4 regions of the Bradyrhizobium sp. SZCCHNR1098 genome follow, and region 4 is predicted to be linked to each of the others. Evidence: predicted binding sites of a transcription regulator. Region 4 holds the regulator's gene; each other region holds the start of a gene.
The links. The regulator PhoB, encoded in region 4, activates phosphate uptake and scavenging genes when phosphate is short. The targets are predictions, from matches to a motif close to TGTCATNNANCTGTCAT.
Positions count from the first base shown of each region.

Region 1: a site for PhoB is predicted at 1,428-1,444, ahead of phnC (phosphonate ABC transporter ATP-binding protein). Genes of this name have one in related genera too.
Region 2: a site for PhoB is predicted at 1,964-1,980, ahead of phnF (phosphonate metabolism transcriptional regulator PhnF). Genes of this name have one in related genera too.
Region 3: a site for PhoB is predicted at 1,823-1,839, ahead of QX135_RS28905 (DUF47 domain-containing protein). Genes of this name have one in related genera too.

Region 1 covers NZ_JAUEXY010000015.1:32,893-36,345, reverse strand. Annotated here, with positions in the region: gene QX135_RS27000 (alpha-D-ribose 1-methylphosphonate 5-triphosphate diphosphatase) at 1-717, opposite strand, end outside; gene QX135_RS26995 (chloramphenicol acetyltransferase) at 714-1,376, opposite strand; gene phnC (phosphonate ABC transporter ATP-binding protein) at 1,558-2,367, shown strand; gene phnD (phosphonate ABC transporter substrate-binding protein) at 2,447-3,379, shown strand.
Region 2 covers NZ_JAUEXY010000015.1:23,632-27,084, forward strand. Annotated here, with positions in the region: gene QX135_RS26930 (carbon-phosphorus lyase complex subunit PhnI) at 1-829, opposite strand, end outside; gene phnH (phosphonate C-P lyase system protein PhnH) at 833-1,444, opposite strand; gene phnG (phosphonate C-P lyase system protein PhnG) at 1,444-1,899, opposite strand; gene phnF (phosphonate metabolism transcriptional regulator PhnF) at 2,018-2,743, shown strand; gene QX135_RS26950 (phosphodiesterase) at 2,780-3,453, opposite strand, start outside.
Region 3 covers NZ_JAUEXY010000017.1:40,441-43,893, forward strand. Annotated here, with positions in the region: gene QX135_RS28900 (anion permease) at 115-1,122, opposite strand; gene QX135_RS28905 (DUF47 domain-containing protein) at 1,137-1,781, opposite strand; gene QX135_RS28910 (branched-chain amino acid ABC transporter permease) at 1,925-2,893, opposite strand; gene QX135_RS28915 (branched-chain amino acid ABC transporter permease) at 2,895-3,453, opposite strand, start outside.
Region 4 covers NZ_JAUEXY010000011.1:200,807-204,259, reverse strand. Annotated here, with positions in the region: gene pstB (phosphate ABC transporter ATP-binding protein PstB) at 1-631, shown strand, start outside; gene phoU (phosphate signaling complex protein PhoU) at 662-1,378, shown strand; gene phoB (phosphate regulon transcriptional regulator PhoB) at 1,395-2,102, shown strand; gene QX135_RS23350 (trypsin-like serine protease) at 2,248-3,453, shown strand, end outside.

The DNA of each region.
Region 1 (3,453 bases), on a different contig from region 4:
AAACGCCTTGCGCATGGCCGGGCTGTCGTCGTCGTGCGACAGCATGCGGACACCAGCCTTGCGTGCGATCTCGGCCAGCCGCGCGATCGAGGCCGGAACAGCATCGGCGCGAGCGGCGATGCGCGCGACCAACCGGTCGAACTCCGCGCCGGGCAGGCCGGTGCGATCGACCATGCGCTGGCGCTTGTGCGGCTTGTCCAGACTCGCCACCGTCGAGTCCATGTGATCGTTGAAGGCGAACAGGTCGACGCGCCGGTCGGCGAGCCATTGCCAGATCTCCTCCTCGTCGTCGAGATTGAAGGTCTCGTGGCGCAGATGGAAGCGCGTGTCGGCTGCGAGCCGCGGGCGAAGCGCTTCGATCGATTCGAGCAGGCGCCGCGCATTGTCGGCGCTGCGCAGGCCCGGCTCCCATGACCAGGTCGTCGCGTGAAAGACCGTGGTGATGCCATTGCTGATGGCCTGGCGGTCGCTGTCGATCAGCGCAACGTCTGTCGGGAAATCGACCCCGGCGCGCGGCATCATCTGGCGCTCGAACGCATCGCCGTGGATGTCGACGATGCCGGGGAGCACGGTGAGCCCCTCCGCATCGAGTTCGAGACCCGACCGGCGTCCCGGTGTCCCGATGCCAGCGATCACGCCGCCGGATATGATCAAGGAAGTGTCTACGAGGTCGGTATCGGCGAGGCAGCGGCCCCGCGAGATGGAGATATCGGTCATGGGGCGGCACTCTGCCGCACCGCGACGCGCGCGTCGAGGGCAGCCTCGTATTTGTCCAGGAAGTCGGTGATCTCGAGCTTGCGGAAATCGGGAAGCGCCGCGCGCAGCGCCTCGTGATTCCAATCCCACCACGCCAGATCCAGCAGCCGCTGCTCGACCTCGCGCGGAAACCGGCGCTTGATCGGGCGCGCCGGATTGCCGGCGACGACGGTATAGGCCGGAACGTCCTTGGTAACGATGGCGCCAGCCGCCACGACCGCGCCGGTGCCGATGTTGCGGCCCGGCAGCACGATCGCGCCATGGCCGATCCAGACGTCGTGTCCGATCTGGACATGATGCTCTCTCCGCCAGGCGAAGAACTCCACATCGTCGGGCTCTCCTGGAAAATAGGCGCTGGCGCGATAGGTGAAATGGGCCTGCGTCGCCCGCTGCATCGGGTGGTTGCCCGGATTGATCCGGGTCATCGCCGCGATCGAACAGAACTTCCCGATCGTCGTGTAGGTGATCTGGGAATCGTTGACCACATAGGAGTAGTCGCCCATCGTCACCTCCTGCAGGATGGTGCGGGCGCCGACCTCACAATAGGCGCCAAGCGTCACGTCCTGGAGCTTGGCCGAAGGGTCAACGGTTGGTTCAATTGAAAGCGACTTGCCGGCCATCTCACGTCCTGACTCTACTCTCTACATCTGTGAAGGTGTCGGATCTCCCCTATGACAGGCGCGTGACATCTGCATGACTGCGACCGGCGTGTGGACGAGTGCGGCGCTGCGGTGTCGCTGTCACATAACTGTAGAATCCAGACGCTAGCGATAGGCCAGAGCGAGGCGTCTGGAGAATTCAATGCTGGTGGTGGATGGCCTGACGTGCCGTTTTGGCATGAAAGCCGCAGTCGACAATGCTTCCTTCTCAGTTGCACCCGGCAGCTTCGTCGGCGTGATCGGGCGTTCCGGCGCCGGCAAGTCGACCTTGCTGCGGTCCATCAATCGTCTGAGCCCGGTGAGCGGCGGCCGCATCCTCTTCAAGGATCTCGACGTGACGGCGCTGCGCGGCCGCGATCTGCGGCAGTGGCGTGCGCGCTCGGCGATGATCTTCCAGCAGTTCAATCTGGTCGGCCGATTGGACGTGCTGACGAACGTGCTGATGGGGCGACTCGCCGAAATCCCGTCGTGGCGCTCGCTGGCGCAGCTCTGGCCGGCGGAGGATGTCGCCATGGCGCTGTCCGCGCTCGAGCAGTTCGACATGGCCTCCCTCGCAGCGCAGCGCGCCGATCAGCTCTCGGGCGGGCAGCAGCAGCGCGTCGCGATTGCGCGCGCGATGGTGCAGAACCCCGAGATCATTCTCGCAGACGAGCCGATCGCCTCGCTCGATCCCCGTAACACCAAGATCGTGATGGACGCGCTGCTGCGCATCAACAAGCATTTCGGCATCACCGTCGTCTGCAACCTGCATTCGCTCGATCTGGCGCGCAGCTATTGCGATCGCCTGATCGGCATGGCGACCGGACGGATCGTGTTCGACGACGTGCCGTCGGCGCTGACGGCGCAGATCGCACGTGAGCTCTACGATCTCGAGGCGGACGAGGTGATGGGTTCGATCCATCCGGCACCGGCGGCAACGGTGCCGGCACTCGGCGAAGCCGCCGTGGCCTGAGACGCGGATTTCTGCAAGCTCGAGCGTCCGCATGGCGCGGGGGCGAGACCTGTTACTTACTGCAACAAGAGGGCATGTTATGATCAATCGTCGCATCGTTCTGGCGGGCGTCGCTGCGCTGGCTTTCACGGCCTCGGCGTCAGCCGAGGACTGGAAGGCGAAGTATCCTGAGCTGACCTTCGCCGTGGTCCCGGCAGAGAACGCTTCGGGTGTCACCGAGCGCTGGACGCCTTTCGTGAACTATCTCTCGAAAGAGCTGGGCGTGAAGGTGACGCTGCGTATCGCCAACGATTACGCGGCCGTGATCGAAGGTCAGCGCGCCGGCAACATCCACATCGCGAGCTATGGCTCGGCGTCGTTTGCCCGCGCCCGGCTCACCGGCGTCAAGACCGATGCCTTCGCCAACGACATCAACTCCGACGGCAGCACCGGCTATTATTCGGTGTTCTTCGTCAAGGCGAGCAGCCCGTACCGGAAGGTCGAAGACCTCAAGGGCAAGAATCTCGGCCTCGTCGATCCGAACTCAACGTCGGGCAACAACGTGCCCCGCTTCGAGCTCAACAAGATGGGCGTGACCGACGCCGAGACGTATTTTGGCAAGGTTGTCTTCACCGGCAGCCACGAGAACGCGGTGCTGGCCCTGTCCCAGGGGACTGTCGACATCGCGGCCAACCAATGGACGAGCGACAACGATTCGACGTTGGCCCAGATGCTGACCAAGGGCATGCTGAAGAACGCTGACGGTTCGCCGATGAAGAAGGACGACTTCCGCATCATTCACAAGTCGGCGCCGATCATCAACGGCCCCTACGCCTACAACACGGACCTGCCGGACGATCTGAAATCGGCGATCGCCAAGGCCTTCTTCGATGCGCCGATCAAGGACAAGGCCGCCTTCGACCGTCTCTCCGACGGCCAGAAGAAGGGCTTCCACCCTGCCACGACGAAGGACTGGGACGGCACGATCGACCTGATCAAATTCGTCGACAGCCTGCGCAAGAAGGCGTCCTGATCGACGATCCATCGATGGTGAGCCGGGTCCCGTGGGGCCCGGCTCGTCCGTTGAAGAATCCCTCACACGTCCGA
Region 2 (3,453 bases), on a different contig from region 4:
GACCGTAACCGCGCGTGAAGCACGGCGGCTCGGTGGCCGACCCCTTGAACTGGTTCACCATCTGGCATTCGGTCAGCTCGACCGATCCGAGCGGCACCGCAAAGCCAATCTCCTCGGCCACGAACTCGACCTCGACTTCGCCGAAGCGGATCTCGCCGGCGAAGGGATGGTTGCGGCCATAGCCGCGCTGGGTCGAGTAGCCGAGCGCGAGCAGAAACCCCTCGTCACCGCGTGCGAGATTCTGCAACCGCAGATCACGATCGGCGGGAAAGCCTAGGGGATCGCGGGTGAGATCGCCGACCGGCGCGCCAACCTCGGCTTGCGGCGACGGCTCGATCAAGCCGTCCTGGCCGAGAATGTCGGTGACACGTGGCGTCGGCGCATTCGGCGCCTCGGCGCGGGCCGGCGGCTCCGGCTCGGCGCCTGCCGCCAACTGCGGATCGAGCAGCCGATGCGTATAGTCGAAGGTCGGCCCGAGCACCTGGCCGCCGGGAATGTCCTTGAAGGTCGACGAGACGCGCCGCTGCACCCGCATCGCGCCGGTGTCGACCGGCTCGCTTGCGCCGAAGCGCGGCAAGGTCGCGCGGAAGGCGCGCACCAGGAAGATCGCCTCGATCAGATCGCCACGCGCCTGCTTGATTGCGAGCGCCGCGAGCTCGCGGTCGTACAGCGAGCCTTCGCTCATCACGCGATCGACGGCAAGCCCCAACTGCTCGGAGATCTGCGCCAGCGACAGCTCCGGCACGTCGCGATCACCCCGGCGCTCATGCGCCAGCAGCCGGTGCGCGTTCTCGATGGCGCGCTCGCCACCTTTCACGGCGACATACATGCCTTACTCTCCTGCGGAAACGAGTCGTGTCGTCCGCGGGATGGCGACGATGGACGAACCATCGACCAGCACCACATCGACACCACGCGGAAACAGCTTCTCATTGATCGACAGCCGCTCGAACAGGTCGGCGGGTGCGACCGTTGCGCGGAACGATGTCGTCCCGTCGATGCCTGGACCGCGCAGCTTGAACACCGGCCCTCCGGACAAGCTCGGCACCTGCAGGATCAGCGTCGTCGAGCGATCGGGGTATTCAGCACTGCCGAGCGCGAATGAATTCAGATCAGGCAGCGCTTCGGGGTCCGCCGCCACTGCAAAGCAGGCGAGCGCGGCATCGGCGACGATCGGCGCCCCGGTGTGAAACTTGAGCCAGGCGCCGACCTCGGGCGTGCCGGCGAGCGGCGCATCGAGCCAGATCGGCGTATCGTGATCGAACAGCGTCAACGCGATCGCGGCGGCACCAGGCATCAAGGACGACGGCCGGCCGACATTGACCTCGACCTGCCGCACATTTCCCGGACGCGCCATGGCCTCCATGACGGTACGGAAGGTCGATTGCGCGGACAGGACATTGTCGGCGAAACCAGGCTGCAGATCGGAAGCGGCAGCAGCCATCAGCCTTCTCCTCGCACCATCGTATAGAAATCGACACGCGTGGCCGCAGCCTCCTCTGCGCGGTGCTGGCGCGAAGTGCGCATCTGCGCCTGCAGCGGCGCAACCACCTGCGTCTCGATCGATCGCGTGTGGCTTGATGACTGGATCATCGCGTCACACAGCGCCATCAGACGCGCCTTGGCGGCGTCGCGTCCCAGCACATAGCCGAACCCGACCTCGCCGCTCTCCAGCCGTACCGCGGCGCGCGACACCGTCGCCTCGCCGACATTGAACGGCGCTCCATCACCGCCGATCCGGCCCCGCAGCATCACGAGGCCATTCTCCGCCGGGCGCAGGTCGCGATGCTCAGGCAGCGCGAGGCCATTGAGCCTGGCGCGGATGTCCGCATGCGAGGCATGCGCCAATACCCTCATCGCCGCCCTGCGCCGGTCCTGCATCGCAGTCTTGCCGTCCATCTTCATCCCGATCTTGCCGTTACGAAGTTGTCTATGTTAATAGACAACTTCGTAACGAAGCGCCATGACTGTTTGATGACATGGACGTGATTTCGAGGCCGGAGAGCGGGGAGCCGCGATGAGCATGCTTGGCGCGGATTCGGGCGTGGCGCTGTGGCGGCGGGTGGCCGACGGCATCGAGCGCGACATCGCCGACGGCCGCTTCGCCGCCGGCACGCGCCTGCCCGGCGAGACCGAGATCGCCGAAACCTACCGCGTCAACCGTCATACGGTACGACGCGCGCTCGCGACCTTGGCGCAGCGCGGCCTCGTGCGCGCCGAGCGCGGCAGCGGCACCTATGTCGAAGCGCCTCGTCTGTCATATCCCCTGAGATCGCGAACCAGGTTCTCCGAGATCGTGGGCGCCGGCGGGCGTGAGCCTCGCGGGCAGTTGATCGCAGCGTCCGAAGAGCCCGCAACGCGCGAACTCGCGCGCGAGCTGCGATTGAAGACGGGTGCTCCGCTGGTCCGAATCGATGCACTGCGTCTTGCCGACAAGACCCCCATCTGCGTCAGCACGTCCTGGCTGTCGTCCGAGCGATTTCCCGAGGCCGGTCACATCTTCGCGTCGGTCCGCTCGATGACGGCGCTGCTCGCGCATTACGGCATTCGCGACTATCGCCGCGGCACGACCAGGATCACGGCAGCCATCGCCGACGCAAGCGACGCCGCACGGCTCGACCTCGCGATTGGGCGCCCGGTGCTGGTCGTCGACAGCATCGACATCGATGCCGATGCGACGCCACTCGTCAGCAAGCGCTCGCGCTTCGCCGCGGAGCGCGTGACGTTCGAGGTCGAGAGCTAGACCAGACGTCCACCGCCTTGTCATGTGCTTGTGCGCTTAGTCGATGAGCGTGCCGTCTTGATTGAAGAACGGATGCGGCCCGTCGAAATCCCCGATCGGCACCTGATGAGTGACGACCGTTCCGAATCCCGGTCCTGGAAACCAGGCATGAAGGTGAAAGGCCGGCGGCTCGATCCGGAAGGATGGGGGTCGAAGCTCGGCCAGGTCGAGCGCGACGGCATGGTTCGGTGCCGGGCAAATCGCACAGGGAATGCCGGCAAACCGGGTCAGTGCCGCGCGGTGGACGTGACCGCATCCGATCAGTTGCACCCGCGGATGGCGCGTGAGGATGGCCGCGAGATCGTCGGCGTTGCGCAGGTTCTGCCGGTCCATGTGCCAGATGCCAGTGGCGAACGGCGGATGATGCAGAAACAGCAAGGCCGGCTTTTCGCTGGAGGCGGACAGCGTGGCGTCGAGCCATTGGAGACTCGCCTCATCGAGCTCGCCATGCGGATGGCCGGGCACGCTGGAATCGAGCAGAAGCAGATCGAGATCGGCCAACGCCACATGCCGGTTCAGCGGACCGGTAGGTCCACCATGGAGAGTGCCCGGAAACGCCGCGCGCATCAGCTCGCGTGAATCGTGATTGCCGGGCACGGCGGCGAATGGAATCTCGAGTTCGCCGAGAAGATCCTTGAGATGATCGTACTCGGCCGGCGACGGCGTATCGG
Region 3 (3,453 bases), on a different contig from region 4:
AGAGCGGGCGATTTACGGGAAAGGCGCGGGATCTCGGCCGCCGCGCGCCCTCCATATAGGCGTTTTGCACCGCAACTCCAACCGGCGAGTTGAGCCCGGCCGGGCCGATCCGGATCAGTGCCGGAGCACCGACACCAGCCAGAACGTCAGCGCCGCGACGATCGCCGAGGCCGGAATCGTGAAGACCCAGGCATAGACGATCGATCCGGCCACGTTCCAGCGCACCGCGGAGGCGCGGCGGGCGGCGCCGACGCCGACGATGGCTCCGGTGATGGTGTGGGTGGTCGAGACGGGCACGCCGAGGAAGGTCGCCAGGAACAGCGTGATCGCGCCGCCGGTCTCGGCGCAGAAACCCTGCATCGGGTTCAGCTTGGTGATGCGCAGGCCCATGGTGCGGACGATGCGCCAGCCGCCCATCAGGGTGCCCAGCGCCATCGCCGCCTGGCACGACAGCACGACCCAGAACGGCACCGTGAACTCGTTGCCGAGATGGCCCTGCGAATACAGCAGCACGGCGATGATGCCCATCGTCTTCTGCGCGTCGTTGCCGCCATGGCCGAGCGAATACAGCGAGGCCGAGGCGAATTGCAGGATGCGGAAGGCGCGGTCGACCGCGAACGGCGTCGAGCGCACCGAGGCCCAGGACACGATCGCGACCAGGACCATCGCCAGTATCAGGCCGACCAGCGGCGACAGCACGATCGCGAGCACGGTCTTCGACAGGCCGCTCCAGACGGCGGCCGAGATGCCGGCCTTGGCGACCCCTGCCCCGACCAGGCCGCCGATCAGCGCGTGTGAGCTCGACGAGGGAATGCCGGCCGCCCAGGTGACGAGGTTCCAGACGATGGCGCCGACCAGGGCCGCGAAGATCACCTGGGCGTCGACGATGGCGGGATCGATGATCCCTGTACCGATGGTCTGCGCGACGTGGAGGCCGAACACCGCGAACGCGACGAAATTAAAGAATGCGGCCCAGAACACCGCATATTGCGGCCGGAGCACGCGGGTCGAAACGATGGTCGCGATCGAGTTGGCGGCGTCGTGCAGGCCGTTCAGGAAATCGAAGGCGAGCGCAACGGCGATGAGGCCGACCAGGATCGGAAGGCCGAGTTGAGCGTCCACGGCGCGGCCCTACCCTAGACCTGTTCGATCATGATCGAATTGATCTCGTTGGCGACGTCGTCGAAGCGGTCGGCGACCTTCTCCAGATGGTCGTAGATCTCGGCGCCGACGATGAAGTCCATGGTATTGGCCTTGCGGTGCTTGAGGAACAGCTCCTTCAGCCCGATGTCGTGGAGGTCGTCGACCCGGCCCTCGAGCTTGGTCATCTCCTCGGTGATCGCGGTGATCATCGGCACGTTCTGGCCGATCGCCTGCAGCAACGGCAGCGCGCGGCCGATCAGATTGGCGCAATCGACCAGCAAGGTGCCCATCTCGCGCATGGTCGGCTCGAACTCTTTGACCTCGAACAGCACCACGGCCTTGGCGGTCTGCTGCATCTGGTCGATGGCATCGTCCATCGAGGTGATCAGGTTCTTGATGTCGCCGCGGTCGAACGGGGTGATGAAGGTGCGGCGGACCGCGGTCAGCACTTCGCGGGTGATGTTGTCGGCCTCGTTCTCGAACTGGCTGACGCGCTGGCAGTGGGCGAGGATGTCGTCACCGCCCTGCAGCATGTCCTGCAGCGCATGGGCGCCCTGAATCACCACCTTGTTGTGGCGGGCGAACAAATCGAAAAACCGCTCCTCCCGCGGGAGGACGGCGCGAAACCAGTGCAGCATGGGACGAGATCCATCCATTCCGAAACGGGCCAGGGCCGGCCCGTCACAGAACTGTCATACTCCGGATCGCGCACCAGCAGAAGCGGTGGCCGGTTCATCCACCGCTTTCTGCCCTTTCGACGATCTCTTTTCAGATCAACGGCTTAAAGGGATCGTTTGAACAGATGGGCGATTTCGCCGACCACGCCGCGGCGGAAGGTGAGCACGCAGGCGACGAAGATCACGCCCTGGATCACCGTCACCCACTGGCCGAAGCCGGACAGATATTGCTGCATGCCGACGATCACGAACGCGCCGACGACGGGGCCGAACACGGTGCCGAGCCCTCCGACCAGGGTCATGAGCACGATCTGCCCCGACATCGCCACCTCGACGTCGGTCAGCGAGGCGTTCTGGGCGACGAACACCTTCAACGCGCCAGCCAAGCCGGCCAGCGTCCCGGACAGAATGAAGGCGAGCAGCTTGTAATGGTCGGTCTTGTAACCCAGCGAGATCGCCCGCTGCTCGTTCTCACGGATCGATTTCAGCACTTCGCCGAACGGCGAGTTGATGGTGCGGAAGATCAGCAGGAAACCGGCGAGGAAGCCGACCAGCACGACGTAATAGAGCACCGTCGGCCTGGACAGGTCGAGGATGCCGAACATCCGCCCCTGGGGAATGCCCTGGATGCCGTCCTCGCCATGGGTGAACGGCGCCTGCAGATAGATGAAATACAGCAGCTGCGACAGCGCCAGCGTGATCATCGCGAAATAGATGCCCTGGCGGCGGATCGAGATGTAGCCGGTGATCACCGACAGGACGAACGATCCGGCGACGCCTGTGAGGATGCCGAGCTCGGGCGGCAGCCCCCACACCTTCAGCGCGTGGGCGCTGCAGTAGCCGGCCGTTCCCAGGAACATCGCGTGGCCGAACGACAGCAGGCCGCCATAGCCGATCAAGAGGTTGAAGGCGCAGGCGAGCAGCGCGAAGCACAGCGCCTGCATGACGAAGAACGGGTACAGCCCGGTCCACGGTACGATCGCCAGCAGCGCCGCCATGATGACGAACACGATCATCTCGTCGCGCATCGCGCGCGGGGTGATCGGCAGGGTCGTGTCGGTGATGGATGTCATGTCAGGCCGCCCGTCCGGTCAGACCCGTCGGCTTCACCAGCAGCACCAGGACCATCAGAACGAAGACCACGGTGTTGGAAGCCTCGGGATAGAAATATTTGGTCAGTCCCTCGATCACACCGAGCAGGAAGCCGGTGATGATCGAGCCCATGATCGAGCCCATGCCGCCGATCACGACCACCGCGAACACCACGATGATGATGTGCTCGCCCATCAGGGGCCGCACCTGGTTGATCGGCGCCGACAGCACGCCGGCGAGGGCCGCGAGCCCGACGCCGAGGCCGTAGGTCAGCGTGATCATGCGCGGCACGTTGATGCCGAACGCCCGCACCAATGTCGGATTCTCGGTGGCGGCGCGCAGGTAGGCGCCGAGCCGGGTCCGCTCGATCAGGAACCAGGTCGCCAGACAGACGACCAGGGAGAATATGACGACCCAGCCGCGATAGACCGGCAGATACATGAAGCCGAGATTCATGCCGCCACGGAGCTGATCCGGGATCGCATAAGGCAGGCCGGACGAGCCGAAGAAGTTCTGGAACACGCCCTGGATGATCAGCGCC
Region 4 (3,453 bases):
CAAGTCCACGCTGCTGCGCGTCTTCAACCGGATGTACGATCTCTATCCGGGCCAGCGGGCGACCGGGCAGCTGATGCTCGACAACACCAACATCCTCGATCCCAAGCTCGATCTGAATCTGCTGCGCGCCCGGGTCGGCATGGTGTTCCAGAAGCCGACGCCGTTCCCGATGACGATCTACGAGAACATCGCCTTCGGCATCCGCCTCTATGAGAAGATATCGAAGTCGGAGATGGACGACCGGGTCGAGAAGGCGCTGCGCGGCGGCGCGCTGTGGAACGAGGTCAAGGACAAGCTCAACGCCTCGGGCCTGTCGCTGTCAGGCGGCCAGCAGCAGCGCCTGTGCATCGCGCGCACGGTCGCGGTCCGTCCCGAGGTGATCCTGTTCGACGAGCCGTGCTCGGCGCTCGATCCGATCTCGACCGCCAAGGTCGAGGAGCTGATCCAGGAACTCGCCGAAAACTATACGATCGCCATCGTGACGCATAACATGCAGCAGGCGGCGCGCGTCTCCGACAAGACCGCCTTCATGTATCTCGGCGAACTGATCGAGTTCGACGACACCAGCAAGATCTTCACCTCGCCGAGCGATCGGCGGACCCAGGATTACATCACCGGCCGGTTCGGCTGACGCCGACGACATTGTCTTCAGGAGATCATCATGGCCAGTGAACATACCGCCAAGGCGTTCGACAGCGATCTGCAGGACCTCACCCGTCTGGTATCGGAGATGGGCGGCCTCGCGGAGCGGCTGATCGTCGATTCCGTCGATGCGCTGGTGCGGCGCGACATCGCGCTCGGCCAGAAGGTGGTCGCCACCGACGCCGAGGTCGACAAGCTGCAGCGCATCATCGAGGAGCGCGCCGTGCTCACGATCGCCCGTCGCCAGCCGATGGCGGTCGACCTGCGCGAGATCGTCGGCGCGATGCGCGTGGCGACCGATCTGGAGCGCATCGGCGACCTCGCCAAGAACATCGGCAAGCGCGTCGCGGCGCTGGAGAGCGACTTCCATCCGCTGAAGCTGATCCGCGGCCTCGAGCACATGACCGATCTGGTGCAGTCGCAGGTCAAGACGGTGCTGGACGCCTATGCTGCGCATGACCTGCCGGCGGCGATGACGGTGTGGAAGGGCGACGAGGAAGTCGACGCCATCTGCACCTCGCTGTTCCGCGAGCTCCTGACCTACATGATGGAGGATCCGCGCAACATCTCGTTCTGCATCCACCTGATGTTCTGCGCCAAGAACATCGAGCGCATCGGCGATCACGCGACCAACATCGCCGAGACTGTATTCTATATGATCGAAGGCCAGCAGATCATGGACAAGCGCCCGAAGGGCGACATGACGAGCTTCGCGACGACGATTCCCGGTAACTAAGAGAGACGGTTCAGACATGGGCGCCCGAATTCTGGTGGTGGAGGACGAGGAGGCGCTGACGACGCTGCTGCGCTACAACCTCGAGGCCGAAGGCTACGAGGTCGAGACCGTGGCGCGCGGCGACGAGGCCGACACGCGGCTGAAGGAGCGCGTTCCGGATCTCGTCGTGCTCGACTGGATGCTGCCGGGCCTCTCCGGCATCGAGCTGTGCCGCCGCCTGCGCGCGCGGACCGAGACCCGGCAACTGCCGATCATCATGCTGACGGCGCGCGGCGAGGAGAGCGAGCGCGTGCGCGGACTCGCCACTGGCGCCGACGACTACATCGTCAAGCCGTTCTCGGTGCCGGAGCTCCTGGCGCGCGTGAAAGGCCTGCTGCGGCGGGCGAGCCCGGAGCGGCTGGCAACCGTGCTGTCCTATGGCGACATCGAGCTCGACCGCGAGAAACGCCGCGTGGCGCGCTCGGGGCGGCCGATCGATCTCGGCCCGACCGAATACCGCCTGCTCGAATTCTTCCTCGAGCACCCCGGCCGCGTGTTCAGCCGCGAACAGCTGCTCGACAGCGTCTGGGGCCGCGACATCTACATCGACGAGCGCACCGTCGACGTCCATATCGGCCGCCTGCGCAAGCTGCTCAATCCCGGTCGCGAGCAGGACCCGATCCGCACCGTGCGCGGCGCCGGTTATGCGCTCGATGATCGCTTCGCCAAGAGCGAGCAGGTGTAAGGGCGATGGGCGTGAGGATGAAGAAGGTGTGAGGCGCGAGCGGGCCCGATTGAGGAGATCGCGGTCCGCTTTCCGCCACGCCGCCGCCGTCTTGATCGTGTCTGCTTCGTGGCCCGTCACGATGTTTCGGTCCCAGCGGACGCCCTTGATCAAGACCATCATCATATCTCTTGTCATGCTGCTCGGCAGCTTGGCGGGCGCCCCGGCCGCCGAGCTCGAAGACGCGGTCGCGGCGGCAGGCAACGGGCAGCATGCGGCGGCGATGCGACGGCTGCTGCCGCTGGCCGCCAAGGGCGATGCGCGGGCGCAGTTCGACGTCGGCTTCATGCACGCCTTCGGCTGGGGCGTGCCGCGTAATCCGAGCGAGGCGCTGGCCTGGTACCGCAAGGCCGCCGATCAGGGGCTCGCCGTCGCGCAACACTATCTCGGCATCGCCTACGTCAACGGCGAGGGTGTTGCCTCCAACTACGGCGAAGCCAGTCGCTGGTTCAGCCGCGCGGCGGCGCAGGGCTTCGCCCAGTCGCAATACATGCTCGGCCTGATGCTGCTCGACGGCCGTGGCGCAAAGCAGGACGTCGTGCAGGGCTATGCCTGGCTGGTGATGGCGGGCCGTAGCGGCGTGCGATCGGCCGGCCGCGACGTGCAGCGGGTCAGGTTGACCGAGCCGCAGCGCGTCCAGGCCCAGAGCGCCATTGCGTCCTGGCAGCCGAAACCGGAATCGGCGGATGCGGGCATTGCCACTCCGCGTCCGGAGCAACTGCTCGGGCTCGATCGCCACATCGGCGAGGTCGTCGATCCCACCTCCTGGCCGGCGTCGTCGATCGGCGTCGTCACCGTCGCGCAATACTCGAGCGGCGGCTGGTGCACCGGCACGCTGGTCGCGCCGCGCGTCGTGCTCACCGCCGCGCATTGCGTCTTCAACGGCGTGGCGCAGGTCAGCCCCGGCAACGTCCGCTTCCTGGCCGGCATGAACCGTGGCACGCCGGCGGCATCGTCGGTCGCCGACAAGCTGATCGTGGCGCCCGATTTCGTTCCGACCCGGCACGACAGATGGTCGCTCGACCGCTCGCCCGCCGATTGGGCGCTGATTGTGCTGAAGGACGCGCTGCCGTCGAAGCCGGTCGCGGTCAAGGCGCTGACCCGCGAGGAATTGCAGGCTGCGACGACGGCCGGCACCATCTCCGAGATCGGCTACGGCCAGGAGCGGCGCTATTCGCCGACCGGCCAGCGCAATTGCAGCGCCGGCATGACCGGGGATGCCCGGCTGCTGACAGTGCATTGCCTGGCCAATTTCGGCTATTCGGGCTCGCCGATCCTGGCCGAGGTCGGCGGGGAGCCGGCCGTGGTCGGC